3 regions of the Sulfitobacter sp. R86518 genome follow, and region 2 is predicted to be linked to each of the others. Evidence: riboswitches for the same ligand, from Rfam matches in the RefSeq annotation. Region 2 holds a riboswitch; each other region holds the start of a gene.
What was found. A riboswitch is a leader RNA that binds a small molecule or an ion and turns the genes downstream of it on or off. The one in region 2 is predicted to bind cobalamin.
Positions count from the first base shown of each region.

Region 1 (4,473 bases), 2.0 Mb from region 2:
CAGAGGAGTTCCGCGAAAGCTGTCTGTACGCGGGCGATTACGACCGCCGCTTCCGCCCCGTCGGCACAGAGCCGCGCTTTCCAGAGGGCACAGAATGATCGAGACAACGCAACTGCCCAAGGGCCTGATGATCTCGGCCCCCGCGTCGGGTACGGGCAAGACCACCTTGATGCTGGGCCTGCTCAACGCGCTCAGCCGGCGCGGCGTTGACGTGCGCCCGTTCAAGAGCGGGCCGGATTACATCGACCCCGGCTTTCACCGCGCGGCTTGCGGGCGGTCGTCCTATAATATCGACAGTTGGGCCATGGGCTCGGGCGTGTTGTGCAATCTGATCGGCACCGCCCATGGCGGCGATCTGGCCCTGATCGAAGGGTCAATGGGGCTGTTCGATGGTGTGGCGCAACCGGGGGAAACCTCGAACGGGGCGAGCGCCGATATCTCTGCCATGACGGGCTGGCCGGTGGTGTTGCTGCTGGATGTATCGGGTCAGGCGCAATCGGCTGCGGCCACCGCCCTTGGGTTCAAGACGATGCGCCCGGATGTGCATGTCGCGGGTGTGGTGCTGAACAAGGTCGCCAGCCCCCGTCACGAGGCCCTGCTACGTCTGGGGATGGAGCAGGTCGGCATCCCCGTTCTGGGCGCGCTGCCCCGACAGGGATCGGTCACGCTGCCGGAACGCCACTTGGGTCTGGTGCAGGCCGAGGAACAGCCCGAGCTGATGAAGCTGCTGGATGCGGCGGGAGATTTCATCGCGCAGCATATCGATCTTGATCTGATCGTCGCTGCCGCCCAAGGGCGCAGTATCCCCGACGGGCCAGATGTCTTGCCCCCGCCCCCCGGTCAACGGATCGCTTTGGCCAAGGACGCCGCGTTTTCGTTCATCTATCCGCATTTGCTGGACCACTGGATCGCCGCGGGTGCGCAGGTGTTGCCCTTCTCGCCGCTGGCGGATGAGGCACCGGACGACAGCGCCGACATCTGCTGGCTGCCCGGCGGCTATCCCGAGCTGCATGCCGGACGCCTTGCCGCTGCCGCGCAGTTCCGCGACAGCCTGCAACAATTCGCCACGACGCGCCCGGTGCATGGGGAATGCGGGGGCTATATGGCGATGGGGGCCGGGTTGGTCGACAAGGAAGGCGTGCGGCACCAGATGGCGGGGCTGCTGGGGCTGGAAACCAGCTATGAGAAGCGCAAGATGCATCTGGGCTACCGGCTTGCCACGCTGAACGAACCCGGCCCCGGCTATGACGCGGGCGCGCGGTTGCGGGGACATGAATTCCACTATTCTACGATCCTGTCGCAGCCCGATACACCGCTGGCGCGGGTGGTCGATGCCAATGGGGCCGAAGTGCCCGAGACAGGCTCGCGCCGCGGCCATGCGACGGGCACCTTCTTTCACCTGATCGCGGGGGCGTCATGAGCGGCTTTGTCTCTTTCGTCTCCTCCGGTCCGGGTGATCCCGAGCTGCTGACCGTGAAGGCGGTAAAGCGGTTGCAAGAGGCCGAAGTCGTGCTGTTCGACGATCTGTCGGCGGGTCCGATCCTTGAACATGTCTCGCCCGAGGCGGATCTGATCGGGGTGGGCAAACGCGCCGGACGGCTGTCTCCGAAGCAGGATCACGTGAGCCGTTTGCTGGTCGAACACGCATTGACCGGCGCGCGGGTGGTGCGGCTGAAAAGTGGGGACGCGGGCGTGTTTGGCCGGCTTGAAGAAGAGCTGACCGCACTGAAAGCGGCAGGCGTCGCCTTCGAGATCATCCCGGGCGTCACGGCGGCGTCTTCGGCGGCGGCGGCGGCGATGATCCCACTGACCCGGCGGCTGACCGCGCGGCGGGTGCAATTCATCACCGGCCACGGCGAATCGGGGGCCTTGCCCGAAGATCTGAACATGGCGGCGCTGGCCGACCCTACGGCGACAACGGTCGTCTACATGGGCCGCCGCACCTTTGCGGGTTTCGCCGCGCGGCTGATCGAGGCGGGCTTGCCGCCCTCCACCCCTGCCCTGCTAGCAGAGGCGGTATCGACCCCCGATCAAAAGCTGAGCCGCCACACCGTGGAAAGCCTTGCCCATCTGCCGCTGGATCCCGCAACGTCAGCGCCTGCGCTGATCCTTTACGGGCCTTTGACCGAATAGATGACTTGACAAAACCGGCCCGAAAATGACCACCTATTCCGGACGGTTCCCCGTGCGCCTTCGGGCAATCGGGGTGAAAAGGGAATACGGTGCGGTGCCAAAGCAAAGGTGCCAAATCCGGAACTGCCCCCGCACCTGTAAGTGAAGAGCAACCCGCATTGCCACTGGGCCACACCGCCTGGGAAGGCGCGGCACGCATGGACGCACAAAGTCAGGAGACCTGCCGTCATGGGGATGATCCCTGTTCCAACTGGCTGCCCCCCGGGGCGGCTTTCACATTATGCCGTCGGGGAAGACGGTAAGGAGACCTGAATATGCATATCGAACCCGAAGTCGTGACCGGCGCCAAGCTGGTCCTGTCCTATGGCACCGCCGCCGGTGCTGCGGCCTATACCGCGAAAACCGCAATAAACTCTGTCCGTGAGAAAGGCGTCGTACCTTTTGCGGGCGGAGCCGTGGTGGCCACCGCGCTGACCTTTGTCTTTTTTCAGGTCTTCCCGCATTTCCCCGTGGGCGTGAGCGAAGTGCACCTGATCCTCGGGTCGACCCTGTTCCTGCTGTTCGGCGTGGCCCCTGCGGCTGCGGGTCTGGCGCTTGGTCTGCTGGCGCAGGGCGTGTTCTTTGCCCCCATCGACCTGCCGCAATACACGATGAACGTCACCACGCTGCTGGTGCCCTTGTTCATGGTCTCGGCGCTGGCCAAACGCATCATTGCGCCCAACACCGCCTATGTTGATCTGACCTATGTTCAAGCGCTCAAGCTGTCGACCGCGTTTCAGGCGGGCGTTGTGGGCTGGGTGGCGTTCTGGGCCATCTACGGTCAGGGCTTTGCCGCCAGCAACATCGCCGCTGTGGCCAGCTTTGGCGGGGCCTATATGATGGTCATCCTGATCGAGCCGCTTGTGGATCTGGCCGTGCTCGCCGCCGCGAAAACCCTGCGCGATTTCGCGGGCAGCGCGCTGTTCACCAAACGTCTGACGCAGACCGCCGCTGAATAATCCAAGACCCGACGCGGCCCCCTACTCTGCGGGCCGCGTCACCCCCTGCCGGAGCCTCAAGATGTTTACGCTTTCACTGATCGGCATCGGGTCCGGCAATCCCAAACACCTGACATTACAAGCCATCGACGCGCTGAATGCCTGCGATGTGATCCTGATCCCGTCCAAGGGCGCGGGCAAGGATGATCTGGCTGGCCTGCGGCACGAGATTTGCGCCCAGGTGCTGCGGTCGGACGGGCCTTATATTCACGAATTCACCCTGCCCAAACGCGACGCCGCCAACCCTGATTATCACGCGGGCGTCCACGATTGGCATGATGCCATTACACAGGTCTGGCTGGCCGAGATGCAGCGCACCCTGCCCCAAGGCGGCCGTGTCGGTTTCCTCGTCTGGGGGGATCCGTCGCTGTATGACAGCACCCTGCGCATTGCGGAGCGGTTGCAAAAGGTCGTCACACTCACCGTCGATGTCGTGCCGGGAATTACCTCGCTTCAGGTACTGACGGCGGGCCATGCGATCCCGCTGAACACCATCGGTAATCCCGTCACGATCACCACCGGTCGGCAGCTGCGCGATCATGGTTGGCCGCAGGGTGTGGATACGATTGCCGTCATGCTGGACGGCACCTGCGCCTTCGAGGTGTTGCGGCAGCACAGCGACATACACATCTGGTGGACCGCCTATGCCGGCATGCCGAACGAGCGTCGCATCGCGGGCCCGCTGGATCAGGTCTGCGACCGCATCATCGCAACACGGGCAGAGGCCCGCGCCGCCCATGGCTGGATCATGGATATCTACCTGCTGCGCCGGTAGACACGCGCGCTACAGCTTTTCGAGCCGTTGCAAAATCGGGCAATCGGGGCGGTCATCGCCAGCGCATTCATGCACCAGATGGGTCAAGGTCTGACGAATATCTTGTAGGTCCGCGATCTTGCTTTCGATCTGCACCAGATGTTGCTGGGCGATGGCACGGACATCGGCGCTGGCGCGATCCTGATCATCCCAAAGCGCCAGCAGGTCGCGGCAATTCTCGATCGTGAAGCCCAAGGCCCGCGCACGGCCCAGAAACGTCAGCTTGTGCACGTCGCTGTCGCAAAAGCTGCGATACCCGTTGGTGTCACGCGCGGGCGTGATCAGACCGATGTCTTCGTAGTAGCGGATGGTCTTGGCAGGCAGACCTGCGCTTTTCGACACGTCACCGATGTTCATGGACGTCTCCTTTCGTTGAATTAGGCGGTTGCTGCGGCGGCGATCCACCGCAGGCGCAGGGCGTTGAACAGGACAAAGACGCTCGACAATGCCATGGCGGCGGCGGCAAGCACGGGCGACAGCAGCACACCG
Region 1 is NZ_JAXHCA010000005.1:2,571,033-2,575,505, forward strand. It holds gene cobM (precorrin-4 C(11)-methyltransferase) at 1-98, shown strand, start outside; gene SJY36_RS13730 (cobyrinate a,c-diamide synthase) at 95-1,420, shown strand; gene cobA (uroporphyrinogen-III C-methyltransferase) at 1,417-2,133, shown strand; cobalamin riboswitch at 2,160-2,376, shown strand; gene SJY36_RS13740 (energy-coupling factor ABC transporter permease) at 2,448-3,131, shown strand; gene cobF (precorrin-6A synthase (deacetylating)) at 3,193-3,945, shown strand; gene cueR (Cu(I)-responsive transcriptional regulator) at 3,955-4,341, opposite strand; gene SJY36_RS13755 (heavy metal translocating P-type ATPase) at 4,362-4,473, opposite strand, start outside.
Region 1: another riboswitch for cobalamin. It lies ahead of SJY36_RS13740 (energy-coupling factor ABC transporter permease); the one in region 2 lies ahead of bluB (5,6-dimethylbenzimidazole synthase).

Region 2 (4,473 bases):
CGCCGGGGTTTTGATTTTCACGTGAAGCAATTTAGCCGCGATATGTCAGACCGGCAAACAGACGGCCCTGATCGCGGTGGCGACCCCCGTGGACCGACCCTGCGACAGATGCCACACCGGCAATCAGCGACGCGGCGGCCAGCACAAAGGCGGTCAGGATACCGGCGTTACGCGCGGTTTGCGCAGCTTCAACCGCTGCTTCTTTCGCCTCTGCTGCAGCTTGTTCAGCCTCGGCCTTGGCAGCGGCTACAGCGTCTTCGACTTCCTGACGTGCTTCCTGCGCCTGGGTCACGATCTGATCCACACGCTCTTTCGCCTGGGCCTGGGTCAGATCGGTGCGTGCAGCAACAGCGCCGGCAAGATAGGTCCGGTCTTCCTCGCTCACCTCACCCGTGCGGTAGATATTGGCGACAATGCTGGCGGTCTGCTCTGCCAATTGCTCGGGGTCGGCTGTCAGGGGGTCGACCTGATTGGGGCGCAAAAGCTGGTTCGACAGGTAATCTGTCGGATCATTCTTGGCCTCATCCGGGATTGCAGCACCCGCCGCATCAGCCAGTCCGAAGGCAGCACCTCCCACGGCAGAGCCCGCAGCTTCGACGACCGTACCAGCCGCTTTGCCTGCACCCGTAGCAACATTGCCCGCGGTATTGGCTGCAAAGCTCAGCGCGCTGGATAGCATCACGGCGGTGATCACAGAGCCGAGGCCCCAAACAACCAGACCGTTGATCCCGTCACGTGCAGTGACTTCATCATCCGTAGCGCTTTCGACGCGGCGGCGCATGCGGCCCGCGATATAACCACCGGCCAAATAGGAGGCGACCAGCGTGATCACCATCCACAGCGCGGTCAACACCAGTTCAAGCGTCGATGAATTGTCGGTACCGTCCAGCGTAATCGACGACAGGCCAAGTGCCGCGCCGAAGGTGGTCAGCAAGAGGCCGATCGCCACAGCGACAACAGTGCCCGCGAAAATTGCGGGCCAGTCGACATAGGATCCATCGGCAGTTTTTTCAGTAAGTGTCGTGTTCATGTAAATGCCTCCCCGGCGTTTGATTACGCCAAGCCGACCAGCGACAGCACCGCCATAACCACGACCACAAGACCAACGAGATAAATGATACCGCCCATTTTGAATATTTCCTCTTTGCGTGCCAGACGCGGGATGCACTGGCTTCACAAAGGCAACGTCAGGGAACCGGCATAGTTCCGCTGACCGCGCAAATTACCCGCATTGCGGGAGATGACAACGTGAGCGGGACGGGCAGTGACTACGGGTCGCCCTGCCACGTACCGTCAAAGATCATCTCGTCCACGGGGAGCCGTTTGCTCCAGCCTTTCACCTCAAGTTCGGGCGTCTGGTAAAGCTCGTCCACGTGGCCCAGACAGAGGTAGCCGACGATCTCTATCCGGTCGGGTATCTTCAGCAGGTCACGCAGATCGGCATCGCGGAACACGCTGACCCAGCCCATCCCGATGCCCTCGGCGCGGGCGGCAAGCCAGAAGGTTCTGGATCGCGCAGACGGTGCTATAAAGATCCATGTTTTGATTATGGGTGCGCCCCAGCACGACCTTGCCGCCACGGCTGCGGTCACAGGTCACGCAGATATTGACCGGTGCCTTGCGGATGCCTTCGAGCTTCAGCGACCTGTAGCTTGTCTGGCGGTCGCCCTCGAACATCTGGGCGGCTTCCTCGTTGGCGCGGTTGAAGGCTTGCCAGACCTGATCGCGTGCGGCCTGATCCCGGATGACGATGAAATTCCACGGCTGTGACAACCCGACGGACGGTGCGTGATGCGCGGCGGTCAGTATGCGGTGCAACACTTCCTCGGCCACTGGATCGGGTAAAAACTGATCGCGTACATCGCGGCGGGTAAAGATTGCCTTGTAGACGGCGTCGCGTTCAGCATCTGAAAAAGGCGCGGCGGGTGCCAGCGCAGAGGGTATCGGCATTGTTCAGTCCCCAACAATACGTTTATGCGCCAATCCCGCTGTCCATGCGGGGCAAGCTGTACTGTCTGGCCGGTCTTCTGACTTAGGGTCGTCTGGTCCGCGCGCCTTCCCGGAATAGTCCAGTGGCCTATGCGCAAACCATCCCCATTACAGCGTTGGGCACGTGCCGGAGTTTCACCAGCTTCCCGATTCTTCCGCGAGGCGGACACCAGACCCGGCCATTGGGCCACGGCTGTCCGCCCGGAACAAGCCCTAACGCGGGGATCAGCCGCGTTTGGTTGCGAAAATCTTCTTCATTACGGCGTCGAACTCGTTCCACGAGATGACGGCCTTGTTGCCTGCATAGCCGTGATAATAGGATCGCCCGTTAGAGGTCGGGAAACCGGCCCAGATACGTGCGAGGTTTTCCATAAAGCGGTGGCGGCTGATCTTGCCCTTCTTGAACGCGTTAAACCCCGCATCGACCAAAAGGATATCCGCCAGCCCGTCCTGGACCGCCGAGGTAAAGCGGTCATTCTTGCTTAGCCCCGCCTGTCGCACCAGACTGCGCAGCGTGGATGGAATGAACTGGTATCGACCGATGGCATGCGGTTGGCCCGGCGTGCGGTCTATCCAGCGGTAGATCTCGCCGATGGTCATTTGCGTCGGACGCTGTGGCGGCAGCCGTTTGGCCCCGTATTGCACGGCGTCATAGCCCTTTGGACCCGCCTCGGCCCAAGCGATGAGGCTTTTGAGGTCCGCGGCAGTGCTGACCCCGCTGAGCTCTTGGAAAGACCGGCTGCGGCTGCTCACGGTTTTGGACCGGACCTGCGCTTTGGGCTGGATCTTATGGCGCAGCTTGATCTGGCCCTGCCCTGCGGACTGCATGACGTTGAACGAGATGTCGCTTTGCATGGCAGAGCGCGCACCGGACAGGCTGAACCCTTCGGCGCTGACAGTGGTAGCGGCCAGAAGTGCCGCGGTTGCGATAATCGGTAGTGTGCAAGTAACTTTCATATCATCCCCCATGATGAAAAAATTTGTCATGGGACCATGGTGACCGCAGACGCCCGCGCTTTCATTTGCGCAAGCAGGTGGGTCGGGGCCATGGACGGATAGGACGGCATATCTTTTGGGATAGGGCGCTATCCCGCGGTGCGGTTGCCCCCTCCGTTCAGACGGGCTTGGGCATTGCGGCACGCGGATCCGCCCCGGTGTTTCACCCGAATCCAAAGAGGGGATTCGCGGTAAAACACGGAAAAAACGCATAGCCCGCGACCCGCAAACGGGGCGTCAAGCCCGCATCCGGGGGCTAAGCCATGATATTCATTTACTTAATTCCCGCGCAGCGGTGGTCGTTTTGTCGGAGTTGCGCTATGATTAGTCGCAAATACATAAAATGGAGAGCATCTAATGACAGATGAAACGTCGCCGGGTATCCCGACACCCGACGGGGCCGCTGCCGTAATCGACACGGATTACGAGATCGGCCAAGACAACAAAGAAGGCAGCGTGGGGCCCTTCGGCTTCGACATTCACAACCCGGTCTTCGCGATCTCGGGTGTGTGTATTGTTGCCTTTGTATTCTATACACTCGCGCTGCCCGAACAGTCTGGCGCGCTGTTCACATGGCTGTTCTCGTCGGTGACAAAGGGCTTTGACTGGTTCTTTATCTCTGCCGGCAACATCTTTGTGCTGTTCTGCCTGTTCCTGATCATCACGCCTTTGGGCCGTGTGCGTCTTGGCGGGGCCGAAGCAAGCCCCGACTACACCTACCTTGGATGGTTCTCAATGCTGTTCGCGGCGGGCATGGGCATCGGTCTGATGTTCTATGGCGTCTCTGAACCGCTATCGCATTTCTCGAGCTCCATGGGTGGCACTGCTGTTGGCGAAGACGGCCTGCGCACCGATTGGGCTCCTTTGGGCGCGGCCGCGGGCGATCAGGCCGAAGCCGTTCGTCTGGGTATGGCGGCCACGATCTACCACTGGGGCCTGCACCCCTGGGCGATCTATGCCGTTGTTGGTCTGGCGCTGGCGCTGTTCAGCTATAACAAGGGTCTTCCCCTGACCATCCGCTCTGCCTTTTACCCGATCCTGGGGGAACGCGTCTGGGGCTGGCCCGGTCACGTGATCGACATTCTCGCCGTATTTGCAACGCTCTTTGGTCTGGCGACATCGCTTGGTCTGGGTGCCACCCAAGCCAACGCGGGCTTGAACGAGCTCTTTGGTGTGGCGGTTGGTCCAACAACACAGGTTCTGCTGATCACCGGCATCACCGCGATTGCGACCGTGTCCGTGCTGCGCGGCCTTGATGGCGGGGTCAAAGTCCTGTCAGAGATCAACATGGGTCTGGCGTTTTTGCTGCTGGCCTTCGTGCTGCTGGTCGGACCGACGCTGGCGATCCTGTCGACCTTCGGGTCATCGCTGCTGGCCTATGTGGAATATCTGCCCGGTCTGTCCAACCCCGTTGGCCGTGAAGACGTGAACTTTATGCAGGGCTGGACATCGTTCTACTGGGCATGGTGGATCAGCTGGTCCCCTTTC
Region 2 is NZ_JAXHCA010000005.1:538,592-543,064, reverse strand. It holds gene SJY36_RS03475 (hypothetical protein) at 32-1,030, opposite strand; partial or broken gene bluB (5,6-dimethylbenzimidazole synthase) at 1,269-1,950, opposite strand; cobalamin riboswitch at 2,000-2,178, opposite strand; gene SJY36_RS03465 (hypothetical protein) at 2,215-2,976, opposite strand; gene SJY36_RS03460 (BCCT family transporter) at 3,343-4,473, shown strand, end outside.

Region 3 (4,473 bases), 2.0 Mb from region 2:
GACGATCAGGCCGGTGACGAAAGCCGCCACGGGGAAGCCGATCAGGAAGCCCGAGGACGGCAGCATGAAGGCACCCAGCCCACCGTTGCCACCGGCCAGAAGCGGCAGCCCCAAAGCGACCAGCAGCAAGAAGAGCAGCACGGCCAGCGCGCCGCGTTTGGCCCCCAGCACGGTCCCGCAAAGCATGATGCCCAAGCTTTGCGCCGTGATCGGCACGCCGAAGCCAAGCGAGAATTTCGGGATCAACGCAAGTGCTGCAATCAGGGCAGCGAACAGCGCAACGAGGGTCAGGTTACGTTCCATAACAAAGGGTCCTTTGCGTAAATTTGACGGCATGTATCCCCGCGATCACAAAATTAAGCAAGCGTCGTGATCGTGACCAAAGGTCAGCGCGGGTGTTATGCAACCGGTGCGGCACAGGCCAGCAGGGCGGACACGTCCAGATGGGTTTCCATATGGTCGGCCAGCGCGTCGAGCGTATCTTCCACGGTCTGACTGTAGGAGGTCGGCCCTGCCCTCAGCCCCAGTTGCGCCAACCAGGCACTGCGGAAACTATCGTTGGTAAAGAGCCCGTGCAGATAGGTGCCGGTGATCTTGCCATCGCGCGACCCTGCCCCGTCGGGGGTGCCGTTGATATGCGCAAAGGGCGTGGCGCAATCGGCCCCCACCGTCTGCCCGATGTGGATTTCATAGCCGTCAATCTGCGTGCCCGTGGCGGCATGGTCGGCGGTGACGCGGGTCAGGGTCTTGTCCGGGGCCATGCGGGTTTCGACATCCAGCAGGCCCAGCCCCTCTTCGCGGCCCGCAGGTCCCTCGAAGCCCTGCGGATCCTCGATAAACCGGCCCAGCATCTGGTAGCCGCCGCAGATTCCCAGCACCGCGCCGCCGCGCCGCACATGGGCATAAAGGTCGATGTCCCAGCCTTGGGCGCGCAGGAAAGCCAGATCGCCGCGGGTGGATTTCGTGCCCGGCAGGATCACCAGATCGGCGTCCGCGGGCAGCGGCGTGCCGGGGGGGACCATGGTCAGCCGCACCGACGGCTCCGCCGCCAGCGGGTCGAGGTCGTCGAAGTTCGAGATGCGCGAGAGCATGGGGCAGACGATGTGGAACCCGCCGTCGGAGGGCGCGCGCGACAGGTCCACCGCGTCTTCGGCGGGCAGCAGATGCGCATTGGCAAACCACGGCAATGTGCCGAACCCCGTCCAGCCGGTGCGGCGTTCAATCTCGCGGTAGCCGTCGTCAAAAAGGCTGACATCGCCGCGGAACTTGTTGACCAGAAAGCCGGTGATCATTGCCGCGTCCTGCGGGTCCATGACCACTTGGGTGCCGACGATCTGGGCGATGACGCCGCCACGGTTGATGTCTCCGGCCAAGACAACGGGTACACCTGCGGCGCGGGCAAAACCCATATTGGCAAGGTCGTTCTGGCGTAGGTTCGTTTCAGCCGGACTGCCGGCGCCTTCGACGATGATCAGATCGGCGCTTTGCCCGAGGATTCCGAAGCTTTCGAGCACGGGGGCCATCAGCCCTGCGCGGGCCTTGCTGAAGTCACGCGCTTGCAGGGTGCTATGGCGCTGCCCCTGCACGATCACCTGCGACCCGCTGTCGGTTTCGGGCTTCAGCAGGATGGGGTTCATATGCACCGACAGGGGCCGCCCGCAGGCGATCGCTTGCAGAGCTTGGGCGCGGCCGATCTCTCCGCCGTCCTCGGTGACGGCGGCGTTGTTCGACATGTTCTGCGGCTTGAACGGCGCGACGGAAAGCCCCCGACGCGTGGCCGCGCGGCACAGGCCCGCCACCAGCATGGATTTCCCCACATTCGATCCGGTGCCCTGGATCATGATGGCGCGGGTGGGCATGGCGGGACCTCCTGTTTTTTGTGCAGCCCTTGGTGTCAGCCTGCGGTGATCCCGTCAAGCATCCGCGGGCGGCCTCTGCGCATTGGCCACCATCGGGAAAATCCGCGCAAAGCGGGTTTGGCCCCTGCGTTATGACAGGCGTCGCTTGACAGAGGCGGGCAAATGACCAATGCAGGGCGTATGTTGGTTCCTGTCCCAGACAGGCGAAGAGGGAACGCGATACGCATTGATCCAGCCTTGGGTCAGCGCCAAGCGCAGCCGCCCCCGCGACCGTGACCGGAGAGAGCTTTCAACCACTGGCCCGCAGGCTGGGAAGGTGAAGGTTCGCAAGGCAAGCTGCCTTAGATCCGCAAGCCGGGAGACCTGCCAGCATAGTTTGTAACGGGCGAACGGGGTGTTTCGCGACTGGCCTAGAACGCTGTTCGCATGTCGTTCGCTGCTGGCGATCCCCCTTGGCCCATCGACGTATGAGGCAAGATATGACCACCACGGATCAACCGGTCACCGTCACCATCTGCACCACCTGTCGCGCAGGTCAGATCACCGCCGAGGACGCGCCGCGCCCCGGGCAACAACTGTTTGACGCGCTGTCGGGGCATCTGCCCGACGGTGTGCAGCTGCGCGGAGCCGAATGTCTGTCGGCCTGTTCGCGGGGCTGTTCGATGGTCCTGTCGGGTGGGCCGTCGCGCTGGACCTATGTGTACGGCGATCTCGACACGGACGCGCATTTGTCCGATATCGTGAATGGCGTCTCTGCCTATGCCCAGACCTCTGATGGCGTGGTGCCCTGGCGCGAACGCCCCGTGGTCTTCCGCAAACAATCCATCGCCCGCATTCCCCCACAGGAGCCTACCGAATGACCAACCTTACCAAAATCCCCGTTACCGTGATCACCGGCTTTCTGGGCGCTGGCAAAACCACCTTTATCCGTCACCTGATGGAGAACGCGGGCTCCAAGCGTCTGGCCGTGCTGGTCAATGAATTCGGCACCGCCGGTGTGGATGGCGACATCCTGAAATCCTGCGCGATTGACAATTGCCCCGCCGAGAACATCGTCGAGCTGGCAAACGGCTGTATCTGCTGCACCGTGGCCGATGACTTTATCCCCACCATCGAAGCCCTGATGGCCCTGCCCGAAACGCCTGATCACATCCTGATCGAGACGTCGGGGCTGGCGCTGCCCAAACCCTTGCTCAAGGCGTTTGACTGGCCAGCGATCCGGTCGCGCATCACCGTGGACGGCGTGATTACGCTTGCCGATGCCGAAGCCGTGGTCAGCGGGCAGTTCGCCCCCGATCTGGAGGCCGTGGCCGCGCAACGTGATGCTGACGACAGTCTGGACCATGAAACGCCCTTGTCCGAAGTCTTCGAGGACCAGATCGCCTGCGCCGACATCGTGCTGCTGTCCAAGGCCGATCTGGCGGGCCCCGAGGGCGTCGAGGCTGCGCGCAAGGTGATCGAGGCGCATGCGCCGCGCAAGCTGCCGATCATTCCGATGACCGAAGGCGTGATCGACCCCCGCGTTGTACTGGGTCTGGAAGCCGCCGCCGAAGATGACATCGACGCGCGCCCCAGCCACCACGACGGGCATGACGATCACGAACATGACGACTTTGAAAGCGTGGTGATCGACATGGGCGAGGTCGCCGATGTCGCCACGCTTGAGGCTGCCGTGTTGCGCTTGGCGCGCGAACAGAAAATCCTGCGCGTCAAAGGCTATATCGCCGTTCAGGACAAACCGATGCGTCTGCTTGTGCAGGCCGTGGGCGAACGCGTGCGCAGCCAGTTCGACCGCCCTTGGGGGGACATGCCGCGCCGCAGCCAGCTGGTTGTGATCGCGGAACATGATCACGTGAACGAAGCCGCGATCCGCGCGGTGCTGGAGGGCTAAGCCGCCATGCATGTCGTCTTTCGCGAAAGCCACGGACTGGACCAAAGCGATCTGCCCCAAGATCTGGGGCAGACGCCGGCGGATCTGGTGGTGCTGTCCTTTTCGGACAGTGATCTGGGGGCTTTCGCGGCAGGCTGGCATCGTGCGGAAGGGGGCTTGCCGTCGTTGCGGCTGGCCAATCTGGTCGCGCTGAAACATCCGTTGTCGGTCGATACCTATGCCGAACAGACCCTTGCGGGGGCCAAGGCGGTATTGGTGCGGCTGATCGGGGGCGAAAGCTATTGGCCTTACGGGCTTGCGACCTTGCAGGATATGGCGCGCAAACAGCAGATCGCGCTGGCGGTGCTGCCTGCGGACGGCCAACCCGACCCGCGGCTCGACGCACTGTCGACGCTGCCGCATTCGACGTTAAGACGCTTGCAACATTTGTGCGATACGGGCGGGGCGGTGGCTGCGCAGGCGGCACTGGCGCAGCTGTCGCTGGCCGCAGGTCTTTACGCGGGGCCAGCCAAAGGGGCCAAGACCGTGCCCGAGGCGGGGTTCTACCGCCCCCATACCGGTGTGATCCCTGCGCCGGAACCCTCCGACAAGCCGCGCGCGATTGTGACCTTCTACCGGTCCTATCTGACGGCTGCCGATACCGATCCTGTGGATGCGCTGATCACCGCGCTTGACGCGCGTGGCTTTGACGCCGTGGGGCTATTCGCGCCCAGCCTCAAGGGG
Region 3 is NZ_JAXHCA010000005.1:2,557,833-2,562,305, forward strand. It holds gene SJY36_RS13665 (biotin transporter BioY) at 1-303, opposite strand, end outside; gene SJY36_RS13670 (cobyric acid synthase) at 399-1,859, opposite strand; cobalamin riboswitch at 2,027-2,245, shown strand; gene SJY36_RS13675 (DUF1636 domain-containing protein) at 2,339-2,719, shown strand; gene cobW (cobalamin biosynthesis protein CobW) at 2,716-3,750, shown strand; partial or broken gene cobN (cobaltochelatase subunit CobN) at 3,757-4,473, shown strand, end outside.
Region 3: another riboswitch for cobalamin. It lies ahead of SJY36_RS13675 (DUF1636 domain-containing protein); the one in region 2 lies ahead of bluB (5,6-dimethylbenzimidazole synthase).